3 regions of the Mixta calida genome follow, and region 3 is predicted to be linked to each of the others. Evidence: predicted binding sites of a transcription regulator. Region 3 holds the regulator's gene; each other region holds the start of a gene.
What was found. The regulator PurR, encoded in region 3, represses purine synthesis genes. The targets are predictions, from matches to a motif close to CANGCAAACGTTTGCNTG.
Positions count from the first base shown of each region.

Region 1 (4,918 bases), 370 kb from region 3:
TAAAAAGGCACCCCGAAAGGTGCCTGTCAAACATGATGCTAATTAGTGCTTTTTGTAGTCTCGAGCAAGGATTTCGCTGGCTTCTATTTTAGCGATGCCCGCTTCCAGAATGGAGATAAATTGTCTGGCAACATCCGTAGTCAGCCAGTAAGTCGGCCCTACGTCGGCTTCATCAGGCTGTTGCTCATTAGATGAAAGCGAGTGCAGACGAATCATCATCGCATCATACGAGTCCACGGTACTGATATCCCATCCAACGAGGGGATGTGTCTGAATGATCTCTTTATTACTGTCCATTATAACCCCCTTATTACTCGTAGAACGAAGTGATTAATTGAGGTTTCAATGCGGCTTTTTTTCACAGAGCAGAATGATTATAACAGCGTTACAGAATTAAGCGGCACGAAAAATGCGCTAATCGCTACTTTAATCGGCAGGTGAATAATAATTGAACGGAAATCTGAAATTTCTTAGAGAGAAAAAACTCCTGCCTGAAGCAGGAGTTTATAAAATTAAACGCCGGCATCGGACTGAATTTTTACCGGCGCGCTGCGTTTTTCCAGTTCTTCTGCAAGGCGGGCAAAATGCAGCTGCATCCCCTCATCATAATTTTGATTCTGCGATTCCAGACGCAGGCTGTGAATCAACAGCTGGTTGGATTTGGCGTCCAGACAAAATGTCAGATAAGAAAACGCGTTTTCCAGCACGGTAAGACGACGCTGCTGTTCGCCAATTAGCGCCAGCAGTTCACCAAATGTCATCGCCTCTTCGGGTTTTTCAGTGGTCATGGGTAACACCTCCTGTAAGCATGACTGGCGCAAGAATAAGTCATCAGCTTAAAACAGTCTATAACCGCGTTGACGCGGCGGCGAGGCGGCAAAGATAAAAAAAAGCCGGATGGCGATATCCGGCAAACAACGGCACAAAGAGGGGATCAGTCAGTGATAAACCAGTCGTCCGCGCTTTCCCATGTCTCCTGCAGGATTTCGGTCACGCGATCTTTCGCTTCTTTACCACTGCCCATCACGGTCAGGTTATTGGCGCTGGCGTAGCGCACGGAAATATGGTTGCTGACTTCAGGAAATTCTTTATCAATACGTTTTGACAACTCCTGCGTCAGCGCATCGATAGCGCCGGCAGGGAGCTGAGTGGTTTTCGCTATAGTGACTTCAACACGCATATCTGCCTCCGCTTTGAGTACTGTGTATTTATACAGTTAACACGAACGCAAAGCAACGAAAAGCTGCGCGAGAAAGAGGGGAAGCGTAAAAGAAAAGCGGAGACGGCTGACGCGTACTGCGCCAGCCAAAAGGCGTATCAGGCGACGCGCCAGTTCAGCGTTTCACCGGCGAGGAAAGGCACTAGCGTATCGCCCGCCGCAGGGATGCTTTCGGGCACCGTCCAGGGCTCGCGCACCAGACGAATCGTTCCTTCATTCAGCGGCAGCCCGTAGAAGCGTGGGCCGTTCTCCGAGCAGAAGGCTTCAAAGTGCGCCAGCGCATCCATCTCTTCAAATACCGTGGCGTAGGCGGGCAGCGCCGTCGGCGCGTTAAATACCCCGGCGCAGCCGCAGCTCGTCTCTTTACGGTGACGCAGATGCGGCGCGGTATCGGTGCCGAGGAAAAAGCGCGGATGGCCGCTGGCGATCACCTTGCGCAGCGCCTCCTGATGCACATTGCGCTTCAGGATCGGCAGGCAATAAAGATGCGGACGCACGCCGCCGACCAACATATGGTTACGGTTAAACATCAGATGCTGCGGGGTAATCGTCGCGCCGAGACGCTCATTACCCGCCTCCACATACTGCGCCGCCTCTTTGGTGGTGATATGTTCAAACACCACCTTCAGCTCAGGGTAGCGCTGGCGCAGCGGCTCCATCACCGTTTCGATAAAGCGCGCCTCGCGATCGAAAATATCGATATGTGCGTCGGTGACTTCGCCATGGATCAGCAGCGGCATGCCGATGCGCTGCATCCGCTCCAGCACCGAAGCGATGGCATCGATGCTGGTGACGCCGTGGCTGGAGTTGGTGGTGGCGTGAGCGGGATAGAGTTTGGCGGCGGTGAAAACGCCAGCGCTGAACCCTTTTTCCACTTCGTCCGCGCTCAGCGAATCGGTCAGGTAGCAGGTCATCAGCGGCTGGAACGCATGGCCTTCCGGCAGCGCGGCGAGAATGCGCTCGCGGTAGGCGATGGCCGCCTCGACGCTGGTGACCGGCGGCGCCAGATTAGGCATAACGATGGCACGGCCGCACACGGCGCTGGTCCAGGGCAATACGGCGCGCAGCATCTCATCGTCACGCAGATGGATATGCCAGTCGTCAGGGCGGCGAATGATCAGTTGCTGGGGTTGTGCAGTCATCAGTTATGCTCCGGCGGTAAGAATGAAGAAAGGCGGTTTTTAGCCGGGTACCAAGCATAAGGATAAAGGCAACCGATTGCACTTGCTTTGTGCGCGTCAGGTAAAAAAAGCCCCGCGTGGCGGGGCGTTGAGAAGATAGCCGATAAGTTGAAAAGGGTTAGTCGGTAAAGGGAATAACCAGCTCGCCCGGTTTGACTTCAATGCCTTTCGCCAGTTTTTTCGCCATCGCTTCCGCTTTGCTGCGCTCGGTGCTTAACACCCAGGCCGGCTCACGATCGAAATAGCTTTTCAGCGACTGATTCAGATAGGGCGTCAGGGTTTGCAGCACCGGCTGCATTTTCTCCGGCTGTACGTCCGACTGCACGATTTCCATATCTTTCAGGTAAATCGCGCCTTTTTCTTTATCGAAAAACGGCTGCGCTTTCATCTTCAGCTGCATATCCGCCTGCTGCGGACCGAGCAGTGAAGTGATGTTGACCTTCGCGTTGCCGGAGAGCGTCACCTTGCCCGGCTCTTCGCGGCCAATCTGGCTGCTGAGGTTGGTCAGTACGATATGCGCATTGACCAGCCCGGAGACGCCGATATTTTTTTCGTAGTTATTATGCTTTTGCAAAGCCTGGTTCACCTCCTGTTCGGAGATGGTGTACTGGGTAAGCTGGTTACAGGCGGTTAGCAGACCGGCAACCAGAAGGGCGCAGAGCGCCAGAAACGCCTTGTTCATGACAATCCTCGAAAGTAATGCGGAGAAAGTCTCCTTTTTAAGGAGGCTAAGCTTGCCGCAATCGCCGCCGCGAGTCACCAGGAGAATACGTAAAGAAGGGGAAAAAGAGAGGCGGCATGATGCCGCCCGGCAATATCAAACCGCGATGGAGCTCAGCAAATTAACCTGCGTCTGCTTCGCCATATTATCGCGATACTCGGCAACCCGGCTGGGCCAGGTGACGCCTGCCACCAGCGTCAGCGAACGCAGCAGCGGGAAAAGGTGAATGTCATCATCCGACAGCTCGCCGTTGACCGCATTCGGCTTGACGATCAGCTTATCGAGATCGCGAAGATCGTCGCTGATCTTCTTCACCAGCCCGTTGGCGTGCTGTTTCAGCTCGGCGAAGTCACCGATGCTGGCTTCCTTTTTATTTTTAAAATAGCTGCGCGCTTCCGGCGTGGCGAACTCGGCGAAAGAGGCCTGCGCGATGCGGGGCAGCAGCAGCTTATTCACGTAGCCGTTCACGTTGCGCAGCCAGTCATTGATGGCGGGATTGGTTTTGCCGGTCAGCAGCGGTTCGCCATCCAGCTTATCGACAAAACGCACAATATCGAGGCTTTCCGGCATGCAGCTGCCATCCTCTTTTTGCAGGATCGGCGCAATCTTCTGACCGATCAGACGCTTCGGCGTTTCTTCATCGTCGTTGAGCATCACGATCAGTTCTACCGGCAGGTTTTTCAGACCGAAAATCATGCGCGCTTTCACGCAGAAGGGACAATGATCGTAAATATAGAGTTTCACCAGACCTCTCCTTACTGCTGCTGTCGGCAGCGTCGGCCGCCGACAATCGTTTGAATAGTCTTAAAAAGTATGGAAGAGATTCAGAGGGAGGGCAAACCGCGACGGCGGCTTTAGCCGCCGCTGAGCATCGCGGGCGCGGCGGTGCGCGGCTGAAACTGCCACCAGAGCGCCAGCAGCGTCGCCATGCCCACGCTGCCGAGCATCAGCCAGGGAAGCTCTGGCAGACCCAGCTCGCGGCCGGCGTCGAACATCCAGCCGCCGCCGGTGTAGCCGAGCGCGCCGCCCAGCGCCAGGCCGAGGCGGCTGAAGCCGAGATAGCTGCCGCGCGCCCGCGCGCTGGCCAGCTCGGCGCTGAGGGTTTCCCGCGCCGGCTCGGCGATAATCGAGCCGATATAAAACAGGCTGATCAGCACAAACAGCTGCTGCAACGAGTCGGTCAGGCCGATGGGCAGCAGGCTGAGCGTCATCAACAGCAGGCCCGCCATCAGGCGATGGTGCAGGCGAAAGCGCTTTTCGCTCCAGCGGGCGATGGGATAGAGCAGCGTCAGCGACAGCGTGGCTTCAATGGCGTACATCCATTTCACCGCGCTGGCGCTGCCAGCAACCTGATTCACCATAATCGGCAGCATCAGCATCACCTGTACCGCCAGCATGTAATAGCCGGTCAGCGTCAGCACATAGGTGCAGAAGCGGCGATCTTTCAATACGCGGCTTAACCCTTCGCGCATCGGCGTCGGCACGGTGGAGATGCGCCAGGCGGGCAGCAGCAGGGCGTTGAACAGCGCGGCCAGCACGAACACCAGCGCGCCGGCCCAGCAGACCAGACGGAAATCCCAGGCGAGCAGCCAGCTGCCGATTAGCGCGCCCAGCACTGCGCCAGCGCTGTCCTGCATCATTAACAGCGAAAAGAAGCGGCCGCGCGCCTCCGGGCGGATCAGCTTCACCACCAGCGCGGTGCGCGGCGGATCGAACAGCGTGCCGCCGATGCCCGAGAGCAGACAGGAGAACCAGAGAACCCAGGGCTCGTGCGCCACCGCCATGGCGGCGAAACCG
Region 1 is NZ_CP026378.1:1,732,020-1,736,937, forward strand. Features, by position in the region: gene bssS (biofilm formation regulator BssS) at 43-297, opposite strand; gene C2E16_RS08150 (hypothetical protein) at 513-788, opposite strand; gene dinI (DNA damage-inducible protein I) at 935-1,180, opposite strand; gene pyrC (dihydroorotase) at 1,318-2,361, opposite strand; gene C2E16_RS08165 (lipoprotein) at 2,519-3,082, opposite strand; gene grxB (glutaredoxin 2) at 3,218-3,865, opposite strand; gene mdtH (multidrug efflux MFS transporter MdtH) at 3,976-4,918, opposite strand, start outside.
Region 1: the regulator PurR is predicted to act here: its motif matches at 2,427-2,444, upstream of pyrC (dihydroorotase).

Region 2 (4,918 bases), 1.2 Mb from region 3:
CGCTGATTCATGCGCAGCAGCCTTTCACCGCGCAGCAGCAGCAGCGCATCCGTCTACTGCTGGAGTCCTGAAGCTTTCTGCGCCTGCGCGCGCGGTCGTAAAAACAGCGCCGGCACCACCAGCAGCGCCATTACCCAGAAGATCTTGCCCTGTAGCGCGTTGAACAGCACGCCGCATACCATGGTCATCACCGCGATGCCGCCGCCCATCGCCAGCGCGGAGTAAACCGATTGCATCCGAATCACTTCCCCGCCCTGCCGCGCAGCGATAAAACGCATCGCCGCCAGATGACAGACGGTAAAGCTGCCGCAGTGCAGGATTTGCGCCACGATCAGCCACGGCAGCTGCGTAGTGCTGGCCATCAGGCTCCAGCGCACCAGAGCGCAAATGCCGGAGAGCAGCAGCAGATCGCGCGCGCCCCAACGATGAAAGAGACGATTGCTCAGGGCGAAGATAACGATTTCCGCTACCACGCCCAGCGACCAGAGATAACCCACTACGCTGGCGGAGTAGCCTGCCTCCTGCCACCAAATAGCGCTGAAACCGTAATAGGCGGCGTGCGCGCCCTGCATCAGCGTCACGCAGAGTAAAAAGCGCCAGACAGCGTTTTCACACAGCATCGCTTTCCATTCGGCCCAGCCAGCGCTCTGCGCTTCGCGCGCGTCGCCCAATGGCATTACCGCGGGCCGCAGCAGCATGCCGCCCAGCATCATTACGATGCCGACGCTAAGCAGCGACAGCACCGCCTGGCTGTTCCAGGCGGTTACCAGCATGCCGGTAAGCGCCGAGCCGATCACGAACGCCAGCGAGCCCCAGAGCCTGACCGGCCCGTAGGGCAGCGCGATCTGCCGCGTCCAGGTGGCGGCCAGCGCATCGCTGAGCGGTACCAGCGGCGAGAAAAAGAGGTTGAAGCCAACCATTACCAGCAGCAGCCAGAGCCACTGCTGCTCTACCCAGAAGCCGACGGCGCAGAGCAGCGTCAGCAATGCCAGCAGGCGCAGCGCCAGCACCAGCTGAGAGGGATCGCGCACGCGCGACGCGATCAGCAGGCTGCCGACAAAGCGGGCGATCATCCCGGCGCCGAGCAGCAGGCCAATCTTCTCTGCGTCCAGGCCGGTGCCTTTCAGCCAGACCGCCCAGAACGGCAACCAGATGCCATAACAAAAAAAGTAGGTGAAGTAACCGAGTGCTAACCAGTAAGTCGAACGAACCGTCATATATCCCCCGCCATTGAGGCGCCTGGTTTAGCAAATTAACGAAACATAAGCAATTTTGGCGGCTTACAAAGAAAAACGCCCCGTTCACAGGAACGAGGCGTTTGTTTAGCGCAGAGGGTTAAGCTCAGGCATAAACCGGGAAGCGCGCGCAGATCTCGAGGACTTTTTGCTTCACGCGTTCGATAGTGGCTTCATCGTTGATATTGTCCAGCACGTCGACAATCCAGCCGGCCAGCTCGCGTACTTCCGCTTCTTTAAAGCCGCGACGGGTCACCGCCGGGGTGCCGATACGGATGCCGGAGGTGACGAACGGGCTTTTCGGATCGTTCGGTACGCTGTTTTTGTTAACGGTGATGTTAGCGCGTCCTAAAGCGGCGTCCGCTTCTTTACCGGTCAGGTTTTTATCCACCAGATCCAGCAGGAACAGATGGTTATGGGTGCCGCCGGAAACTACGTTGTAGCCGCGCTCCAGGAAAACTTCCACCATCGCTTTGGCGTTTTTCGCAACCTGCTGCTGATAAACCTTAAACTCCGGCTCCATCGCTTCTTTCAGCGCGACGGCTTTGCCTGCAATCACATGCATCAGCGGGCCGCCCTGGCCGCCAGGGAAGACGGCGGAGTTGAGTTTTTTATACAGATCTTCGTCACCGCCTTTCGCCAGGATCAGGCCGCCGCGCGGACCCGCCAGAGTTTTATGGGTGGTGGTGGTGACGATATGCGCATGCGGAACCGGGTTCGGATAGACGTCTGCGGCGATCAGGCCCGCCACGTGCGCCATATCGACAAACAGGTAAGCGCCAACGCTGTCGGCGATTTCACGCATTTTCGCCCAATCGCAGACGCCGGAATAGGCGGAGAAGCCGCCGATGATCATTTTCGGCTTATGCTGCTGCGCCAGAGTAGCCAGCTCGTCATAGTTAATTTTGCCGGTTTCATCGATGCCGTACGGCACGACATTGTAAAGTTTGCCGGACAGGTTGACCGGCGAACCGTGCGTCAGGTGGCCGCCGTGTGCGAGGTTCATGCCCAGAATAGTATCGCCCGGCTGTAGCAGCGCGGTGTAAACCGCGAAGTTAGCCTGTGAACCGGAGTGCGGCTGTACGTTGGCGTAGTCGGCGCCGAACAGCGCTTTAGCGCGATCGATCGCCAGCTGCTCGACGATATCGACATATTCGCAACCGCCATAGTAGCGTTTGCCCGGATAGCCTTCGGCATATTTATTGGTCAGCTGTGAACCTTGCGCCTGCATGACGCGCGGGCTGGTGTAGTTTTCTGAAGCAATCAGTTCAATATGCTCTTCCTGACGCACTTTTTCTTGCTCCATCGCCTGCCACAACTCGGCATCGTAATCGGCAATGTTCATCTCTCGCTTTAACATCCGCATCTCCTGACTCAGCTAACTTTTAACGGCAATTTTTAGCCCTGACGGGCGAAGGCCAACAGTGTAAACCCTTTTGCAGGGTGAAGCATAGCGTCAGGGACGGGTTTTTACGCAAACGATTGGCTTGAGCGCTGGCAAGGCTTAGGTGGCAATTTATCTCTCCACGCGAATCGGATATTTCTTCAACGCCACCTTGCCGTTTTTTCATTACTCTTAACAGTAACCCCTTTATTTTTACGGTCTTATTTACAAACGCAACCGGCAACCTTTAACATGCATATAAAATTCATGTTATAAATCTACCAGGAGAAGCCCATGCTTGATGCTCAAACCATCGCTACCGTTAAGTCCACCCTCCCCGCCGTCGCCGCCACCGGCCCTGCCCTGACCGCTCACTTTTATGACCGGATGTTTACCTATAATCCCGAGCTGAAAGATGTGTTCAATATGAGCAATCAGCGCAACGGCGATCAGCGTCAGGCGTTATTCGACGCTATCTGCGCTTATGGCGCCAATCTGGACAACCTGGCGGCCCTGCTGCCTGCGGTGGAACGTATTGCGCAAAAGCACACCAGCTTCTCCGTTAAGCCCGAGCAATATCAGATCGTCGGCAAGCATCTGCTGGCGACCATTGATGAGATGCTGCACCCGGGCGACGAAGTCCTGGAGGCCTGGGCCAAAGCCTACGGCGTGCTGGCTAACGTCTTTATCAATCGTGAAGAAGAGATTTACCACGCTAATGAAGAAAAACCTGGCGGCTGGCGCGGCACTCGCCCTTTCCGTATTGAGGCGATCGAACAGCAGAGCGAGGTAATCAAAAGCTTTACGCTGACGCCGGTCGACGGCAAACCGGTAGCGGATTTCCAGCCCGGCCAGTATTTGGGCGTGCATGTGCAGGACCCCGATTTCGCCAACCATGAAATTCGCCAGTATTCACTGACCCATGCGCCGAACGGCCACCATTATCGCATCGCGGTCAAACATGAACCACAGGGCACCGTCTCCGGCTGGATGCACGGCAAAGCGAAAGTGGGCGATGTGATTAATCTGGCGGCGCCGGCGGGCGATTTCTTCCTCCAGGCGGCTCCGTCGATGCCGGTGACGCTGATCTCCGCAGGCGTCGGCCTGACGCCGATGCTATCAATGCTGCATGGTTTGGCGGCGGAAAAACATCCGGCGCCGGTAACCTGGCTGCACGCGGCGGAAAACGGCTCGCTGCACGCGTTCGCGAACGAAGTGGCAGAGACCGGCGCACAGCTGCCTCATTTCCACAGCTATACCTGGTATCGTCAGCCGTTGGACGCGGATGCCGGACGTTTCAATGCGCAGGGCACGATGGATCTGTCGGTGGTGGCGTCCGAGCTGAACGAGCCTGACCGTCAGTTCTATCTCTGCGGCCCGGTCGGCTTTATGCAATTCATTGCCCGTCAGCTGTTGGACGCGGGCGTGCCGAACCAGCATATTCACTATGAGGTGTTTGGTCCGCATAAAGTGGTTTAAGCTGATCGTTTGAACCAACGCATGCACGGGTGAGCAATGAAAACGATCGGTTTGCTGGGCGGAATGAGCTGGGAGTCTACGGCGCTTTATTACAAAATCATCAACGAAGGCGTACAGGCGCGGCTTGGCGGATTGCACTCCGCCAGGCTGGTGATGTACAGCGTCGATTTTTATGAAATAGAACAGTTACAGGCGACCGGCGACTGGCAGACGGCGGGTGAAAAGCTTGCCGACGCCGCCCGTGCGCTACAGGCGGCCAATGCGGATTTTATCGTGCTGTGCACTAACACTATGCATAAGGTCGCCCCCGCCATTCAGTCGGCGGCGTCGCTGCCGCTGCTGCACATCGCCGATGCGACGGCCGAGGCGGTGAAATCATCCGGCGCGGGCAAGGTAGGCCTGTTGGGTACCCGCTTCACCATGGAGCAGCCCTTTTATAAAGCGCGCCTGGAGCAGCAGTACGGCATCGAGGTGCTGGTGCCGGACGAGGCCGGACGTGAAACCGTGCATCAGATCATCTATCAGGAGCTATGCCTGGGCCATATCAACGCCGCCTCGCGTGAAAAATACCGGGCGGTGATTGCCGAACTGGTGGCGCGCGGCGCCGAGGCAATTATTATGGGCTGTACAGAGATTACGCTGCTGATTGATCAAGAGGATGCAGAGGTGCCGCTGTTCGACACCACGCGCATCCATGCCGAGGCCGCCGTCGCGCTGGCGCTGGCGTAATTTCAGCGCCCGACGGGTTTCACGTCGCACGGCGCCACCTGAAGCGGCCCTGCTTCAGATAATAAAAAAGCCAGCCTTTGACGGGGCTGGC
Region 2 is NZ_CP026378.1:3,313,759-3,318,676, forward strand. Features, by position in the region: gene csiE (stationary phase inducible protein CsiE) at 1-71, shown strand, start outside; gene C2E16_RS15735 (3-phenylpropionate MFS transporter) at 54-1,217, opposite strand; gene glyA (serine hydroxymethyltransferase) at 1,342-2,595, opposite strand; gene hmpA (NO-inducible flavohemoprotein) at 2,914-4,098, shown strand; gene C2E16_RS15750 (aspartate/glutamate racemase family protein) at 4,135-4,827, shown strand.
Region 2: the regulator PurR is predicted to act here: its motif matches at 2,707-2,724, upstream of glyA (serine hydroxymethyltransferase).

Region 3 (4,918 bases):
TGCAGAAAATAGCCCAGCACGGCAAGCAGTACGGTAAACAGCATCACTGCGCTGGTGGTCAGCAACGGATGGCTGAGCCAGCCGGAAACGGCCAGGCTGGCGAAAAAGCAGAGGCCCAGTTGCAGGCAGTTCTGCAGCGCGGCGGCCTTGCCGGTATCCTGCGGGAACGGCAGCAGCGCGTTCGCCACCACAATAGGGTAAATGGCGCCGTTGGCCAGCGCCATGCCGCAGAACGGCGCCAGCAGGCCCCACAGCGTCGCTTTTCCGCTCATCGCCACCATAAACAGCGACACGACGCTGATTGCATAGAAGATCAGCAGCGCAGGCAACAGCGTCCTGCCGCTGCGACGCTGCAACGCGGTGCGACAGCCGAATCCGCCCGCCAGAAAAGCGACGGTTTGCGGCATATAGCTCAGGCCAATATCCGCCGGACTTAAACCGAGATCGTGCAGGATAAAGGGTGAGCCGGTCAGCCAGGCGAAAAAGCTGGCGGAGCAGGCGGCATAGATCAGTACGTTGCCGCCGTAGACGCGCGAGGTCAGCATGGTGAAAAAGCCGGCGCGCGGACGCGAATCGTGCGCGGCCGCCGCCGGCGCTTTTTTCAGCCTGGCTGTAGCGAACAGTAGTGGCAGGGTCACCAGCAGCAGCGTCAGGAAAATAGCCCGCCATGAAAAGTGGCTCAGCACCCAGGCGCCCAGCAACGGCGCCAGCGCCGGAGAAAGCGCGACCAGCGGCATAATGGTGGCGAACACGCGGTTAGCCTGCGCGCCGCGATAGCGATCGACCACCAGCGCCTGCCAGCTTACCGTGGCGGAACAGACGCCCACCGCCTGGATAAAGCGCAAGGTCAACATCTGCCAGGTCTCATTCGCCCACAGCATGCCCGCACAGCCGAGGGCAAACAGCGCCAGGCCGAACAGCAGGACCGGCTTACGGCCGAAGCGGTCGGAAAGGGGGCCCCATATCAGCTGCGCGCAGGCGAAGCCGCCAAGAAATACCGTCAGGCTGGCGCTGATGACGCCTGCGGAGGTGTGGAAGCTTTCCTGCATGGCGGTGAACGCCGGCAGATACATATCAGTGGCGAGAAAACCCAGCGTACTGAGCAGCGCCAGATAAAGCATAAATCCTTTTGAACCAGACATCTCTTTCTCATTAATTAGCAGGTGAACAGACGGCGCGAGGGTAAAGGATGTTTTTCTGAATGTGAAACGCTAAAATTTGCCGGTTGATTTCAAAATTTTTGCAGGCAAAAAATGTGGTCAGAACATGCCCTTGAAGTGGTCGACGCCGTCGCCCGCACCGGCAGCTTTTCCGCTGCCGCCGCGGAGCTGCATCGCGTGCCTTCCGCCATCAGCTATACCGTGCGCCAGCTGGAGTCCTGGCTGGCGGTGCCGCTGTTTGAACGTCGTCATCGCGATGTGGTATTAACCGAGGCGGGCGAGCTTTTTATTCGTGAAGGCCGCGCTGTTATCAAAAAAATGCTCGCCACGCGTCGGCAGTGTCAGCAGGTGGCGAACGGCTGGCGCGGCCAGCTGAGCATCGCCGTCGATCGCATTGTAAAACCGCAGCGCACGCGTCAGCTGGTGCTCGATTTTTATCGCCATTTTCCCGATATGGAACTGTTAATCACCCCGGAGGTGTTTAACGGCGTCTGGGACGCGCTGGCGGACGGGCGTGTCGATGTGGCAATCGGCGCGACGCAGGCTATCCCCGTCGGCGGCCGCTTCGCCTTCCGTGATATGGGCGCGCTCAACTGGCGCTGCGTGGTTAACGCCAGCCATCCGCTGGCCGCAGCGACCGGCGGCCTGCAGGATGATGATATCCGTCCCTGGCCTTCACTGGTGCTGGAGGATACCTCGCGCGCGCTGCCGCGCCGCACCACCTGGACACTGGATAATCAGCGACGGCTGGTGGTGCCTGACTGGGAGAGCGCTTTCGACTGCCTGCGCGCCGGTCTCTGCGTTGGCATGGTGCCCGGCCATTTCGCCGCGCCGCTGCTGGCGACGCAGGAACTGACGGAGTTGCCGCTGCCGGTGCCTTTTCCCGACAGCCACTGCTGCGTCAGCTGGTCGGAACAGAGCGGTTCGCCGGCGCTGAGCTGGCTGCTGGATTATCTGGGCGATACGGAGACGCTGAATCGGGAGTGGCTGCGTGAGGAAGAGAGCACTCAGGATAGCGCATTATCCTGAGCGGCAAGGCAAAGGTCGCGGCAGGGATAAGCCGCGATGACGTAAAGCATTAACGACGATAGTCGCGGAACGGGCCGTCAGCCACCGAGCGGCGTTCAATAAGCGTCGGATGCACCTCAATCGTTTGCGATTCTTCGCGCTTATTGATAATGCGATCCAGCAGCATATCGAAGGCGGTTTCGCCTAGTTGCTCTTTCGGCTGATGAACGGTTGTCAGCGCTGGCGTAAAATAGCGCGCGTTGCGCACGTTATCATAACCGATCACCGAAATATCCTGCGGCACGCGCAGGCCCATCTCATCCGCCGCACAAATAGCGCCCATCGCCATAATGTCGCCGCCGCAGAAGACGGCGGTAGGGCGTTGCTTCTGCGCCAGGATCTGCTGCATGGCGCGGTAGCCCGACTCCGGCTCGAAATCGCCCTGCACGATCCACTCTTCGCGCACCGGTATATTCGCCTCGTTCAGCGCCTTCATAAAGCCGGCAAGACGGCCGCCGCCGGTGTTGCGCTCCATCTGTCCGGGAATCACGCCGATATCGCGATGGCCGCGTTCAATCAGATAGCGGCCTGCGATGTAGCCGCCTTCAAAAGCGTTATCCAGCACGGTATCGGTAAAGTCGCCGCGCGACTCGCCCCAGTCCATCACCACCATCGGGATATTGCGGTTCTCCTCAAGCATCTTCAGCAGCGCTTCAGGATATTCAGAACACATTACCAGCAGACCGTCGACGCGCTTTTGCGCCATCATCGACAGATATGCCTGCTGCTTTTGCAGATCGTTATGGGCGTTGCCCAGAATCAGGGTATAGCCGCGGGCGAAGCAGCGCGTTTCCACCGCTTCGATGATTTCCGCAAAATAGGGCGCTTCGCTGGAGGTCGCCAGCAGGCCGATCGACTTGGTGTGGTTCACCTTCAGGCTGCGCGCGACCGCGCTGGGCGAATAGTGTAGTTCTTTGATGGCCGCCCACACCGCCTCGCGCGTCTCTTCCGCGACAAAGCGGGTTTTATTGATGACGTGTGACACCGTCGTCGTAGACACGCCGGCACGCTTCGCGACATCTTTGATTGTTGCCATTAAAAAGATACTCCTGCGCTTATCATAAGGGTTTGATAAGGCTAATGTTAAACGTTTGCGTCCTCGCGGCCTGCTTCAGCGTGCTTATCCATTGTCATTGTGCTGGCTGAGATACGTCTGGCAGGCGGGACGTCTTTAAAAAAGGGCCAACAGCGACGGTTTGCCGGTGTTGCGCAACGCAAGGCGGGGATTCTATCAAGCTGACGCAAAGAAAACGAGATTTTTACCGGTGAGTATGGGAAAATCTATACCGTTATTGTTTGTGTGGTTAAAGGAGAGGCCGGGTGAGCACCGATTTAAAGCTGTCGTTAAGCACCACTGTCGCAGCATTGCTGATGATCATCGCTTTCAGCTTAACCGCTGTCATGCATTGATCGGATGATGCGTATAAAAAAAGCCTGTCGCAAGACAGGCTTTTTTGTTGCGCAACGCGCTTAGCGGATGGTTTTTGGCGTCATTACGCGACGCGCGCCGACATAATGGCGCTCCCAGTAATCATCGCTGAGCTGGCTGATTTGAATATCTTTACCGGTGCGCGGCGACTGAATAAAACGACCGTTGCCAAGATAAACGCCAACGTGATCGGCGGCGCCGCGGTTATTAATGCGGAAAAAGACCAGATCGCCTTTTTCCAGCGACTGACGGTTGACCGGCGCGGCGTCACGCAAGTGATACATCTCATTGGCGGTGCGGGGAATTTTAAATTTCACCACATCCTTATAGGCGTACCAGACCAGACCGCTGCAGTCGAAGCCGGTGTGAGGCGAGGTGCCGCCCCACAGGTAAGGTTTGCCCAGCTGACCCATCAGCTTGTTCATCGCCGTTTCACGCGCTTTCTGATAACGCTCGCGGTGCGCCTTACTCATTTCGAGCGGGCCACGGGCCTTGGTCTGCTTTTTATCGCCGCGCTGATGGCCATAGCGCGCCTTCGCCGTCCTGGCCATACTTTTTTTCTTTGCGCTGTTCTCTTTTGCCGTTTTAACCGGTGAGCGGCCTTTTTTCGTGGTTAACGCTGGGGATACCGCGACGGTTGCCGTTTTGCCTTTCTTTTTGACTTTGCTTTTTTCCGCCGTCGCCGTACGCGTTTTTTTACTGGTGGTTTTTAAGGGGCGACGCTTGCGCCGTTCATCTTCACGGGCGCTTTTCTTATCAATCTTATGCTGACTGGCCTTAACCGGCGCCTGCGGAGAGGCCTGCGCAACGTTAAAGAACAGCTGAGCAAAAGCCAGCATAAAAAGCGTAATCAATAAACGCATAGTGTGGTTACAGTAATAGCGCGATAACGGCGCGAAGTTGATCCTATTTCTGCCATAAGGCAGACCCCTGAAGGCCGATTCTAATCTAACTTTTTCCGAAAAGATAAAGCCTTTTGCAATTGAATGGCCTTTAATTGCATAAAGATGTAAAAATAAACCGAAACAGGCGCTTATCTCGACAGAATTATTACTATTTATTAATCGCCGGGCGTAATGATGAAGAAGCGGACGTTATTTTATCAGCAGCATTTGGCATAATGCGCTAAATCATTTATCCCTACAGAAAATGTCGTTTTCAGTGACCCGCTACAGTCGCTACAATCAATAGACACGAAGCAAGCTATTTAAGGAAGGCAATTATGAGTACTGTTGAAAAAATTCAGCGCCAGATCGCAGAA
Region 3 is NZ_CP026378.1:2,098,220-2,103,137, forward strand. Features, by position in the region: gene punC (purine nucleoside transporter PunC) at 1-1,142, opposite strand, end outside; gene punR (DNA-binding transcriptional activator PunR) at 1,254-2,189, shown strand; gene purR (HTH-type transcriptional repressor PurR) at 2,239-3,264, opposite strand; gene cydH (cytochrome bd-I oxidase subunit CydH) at 3,549-3,638, shown strand; gene C2E16_RS09960 (C40 family peptidase) at 3,699-4,520, opposite strand; gene C2E16_RS09965 (Grx4 family monothiol glutaredoxin) at 4,877-4,918, shown strand, end outside.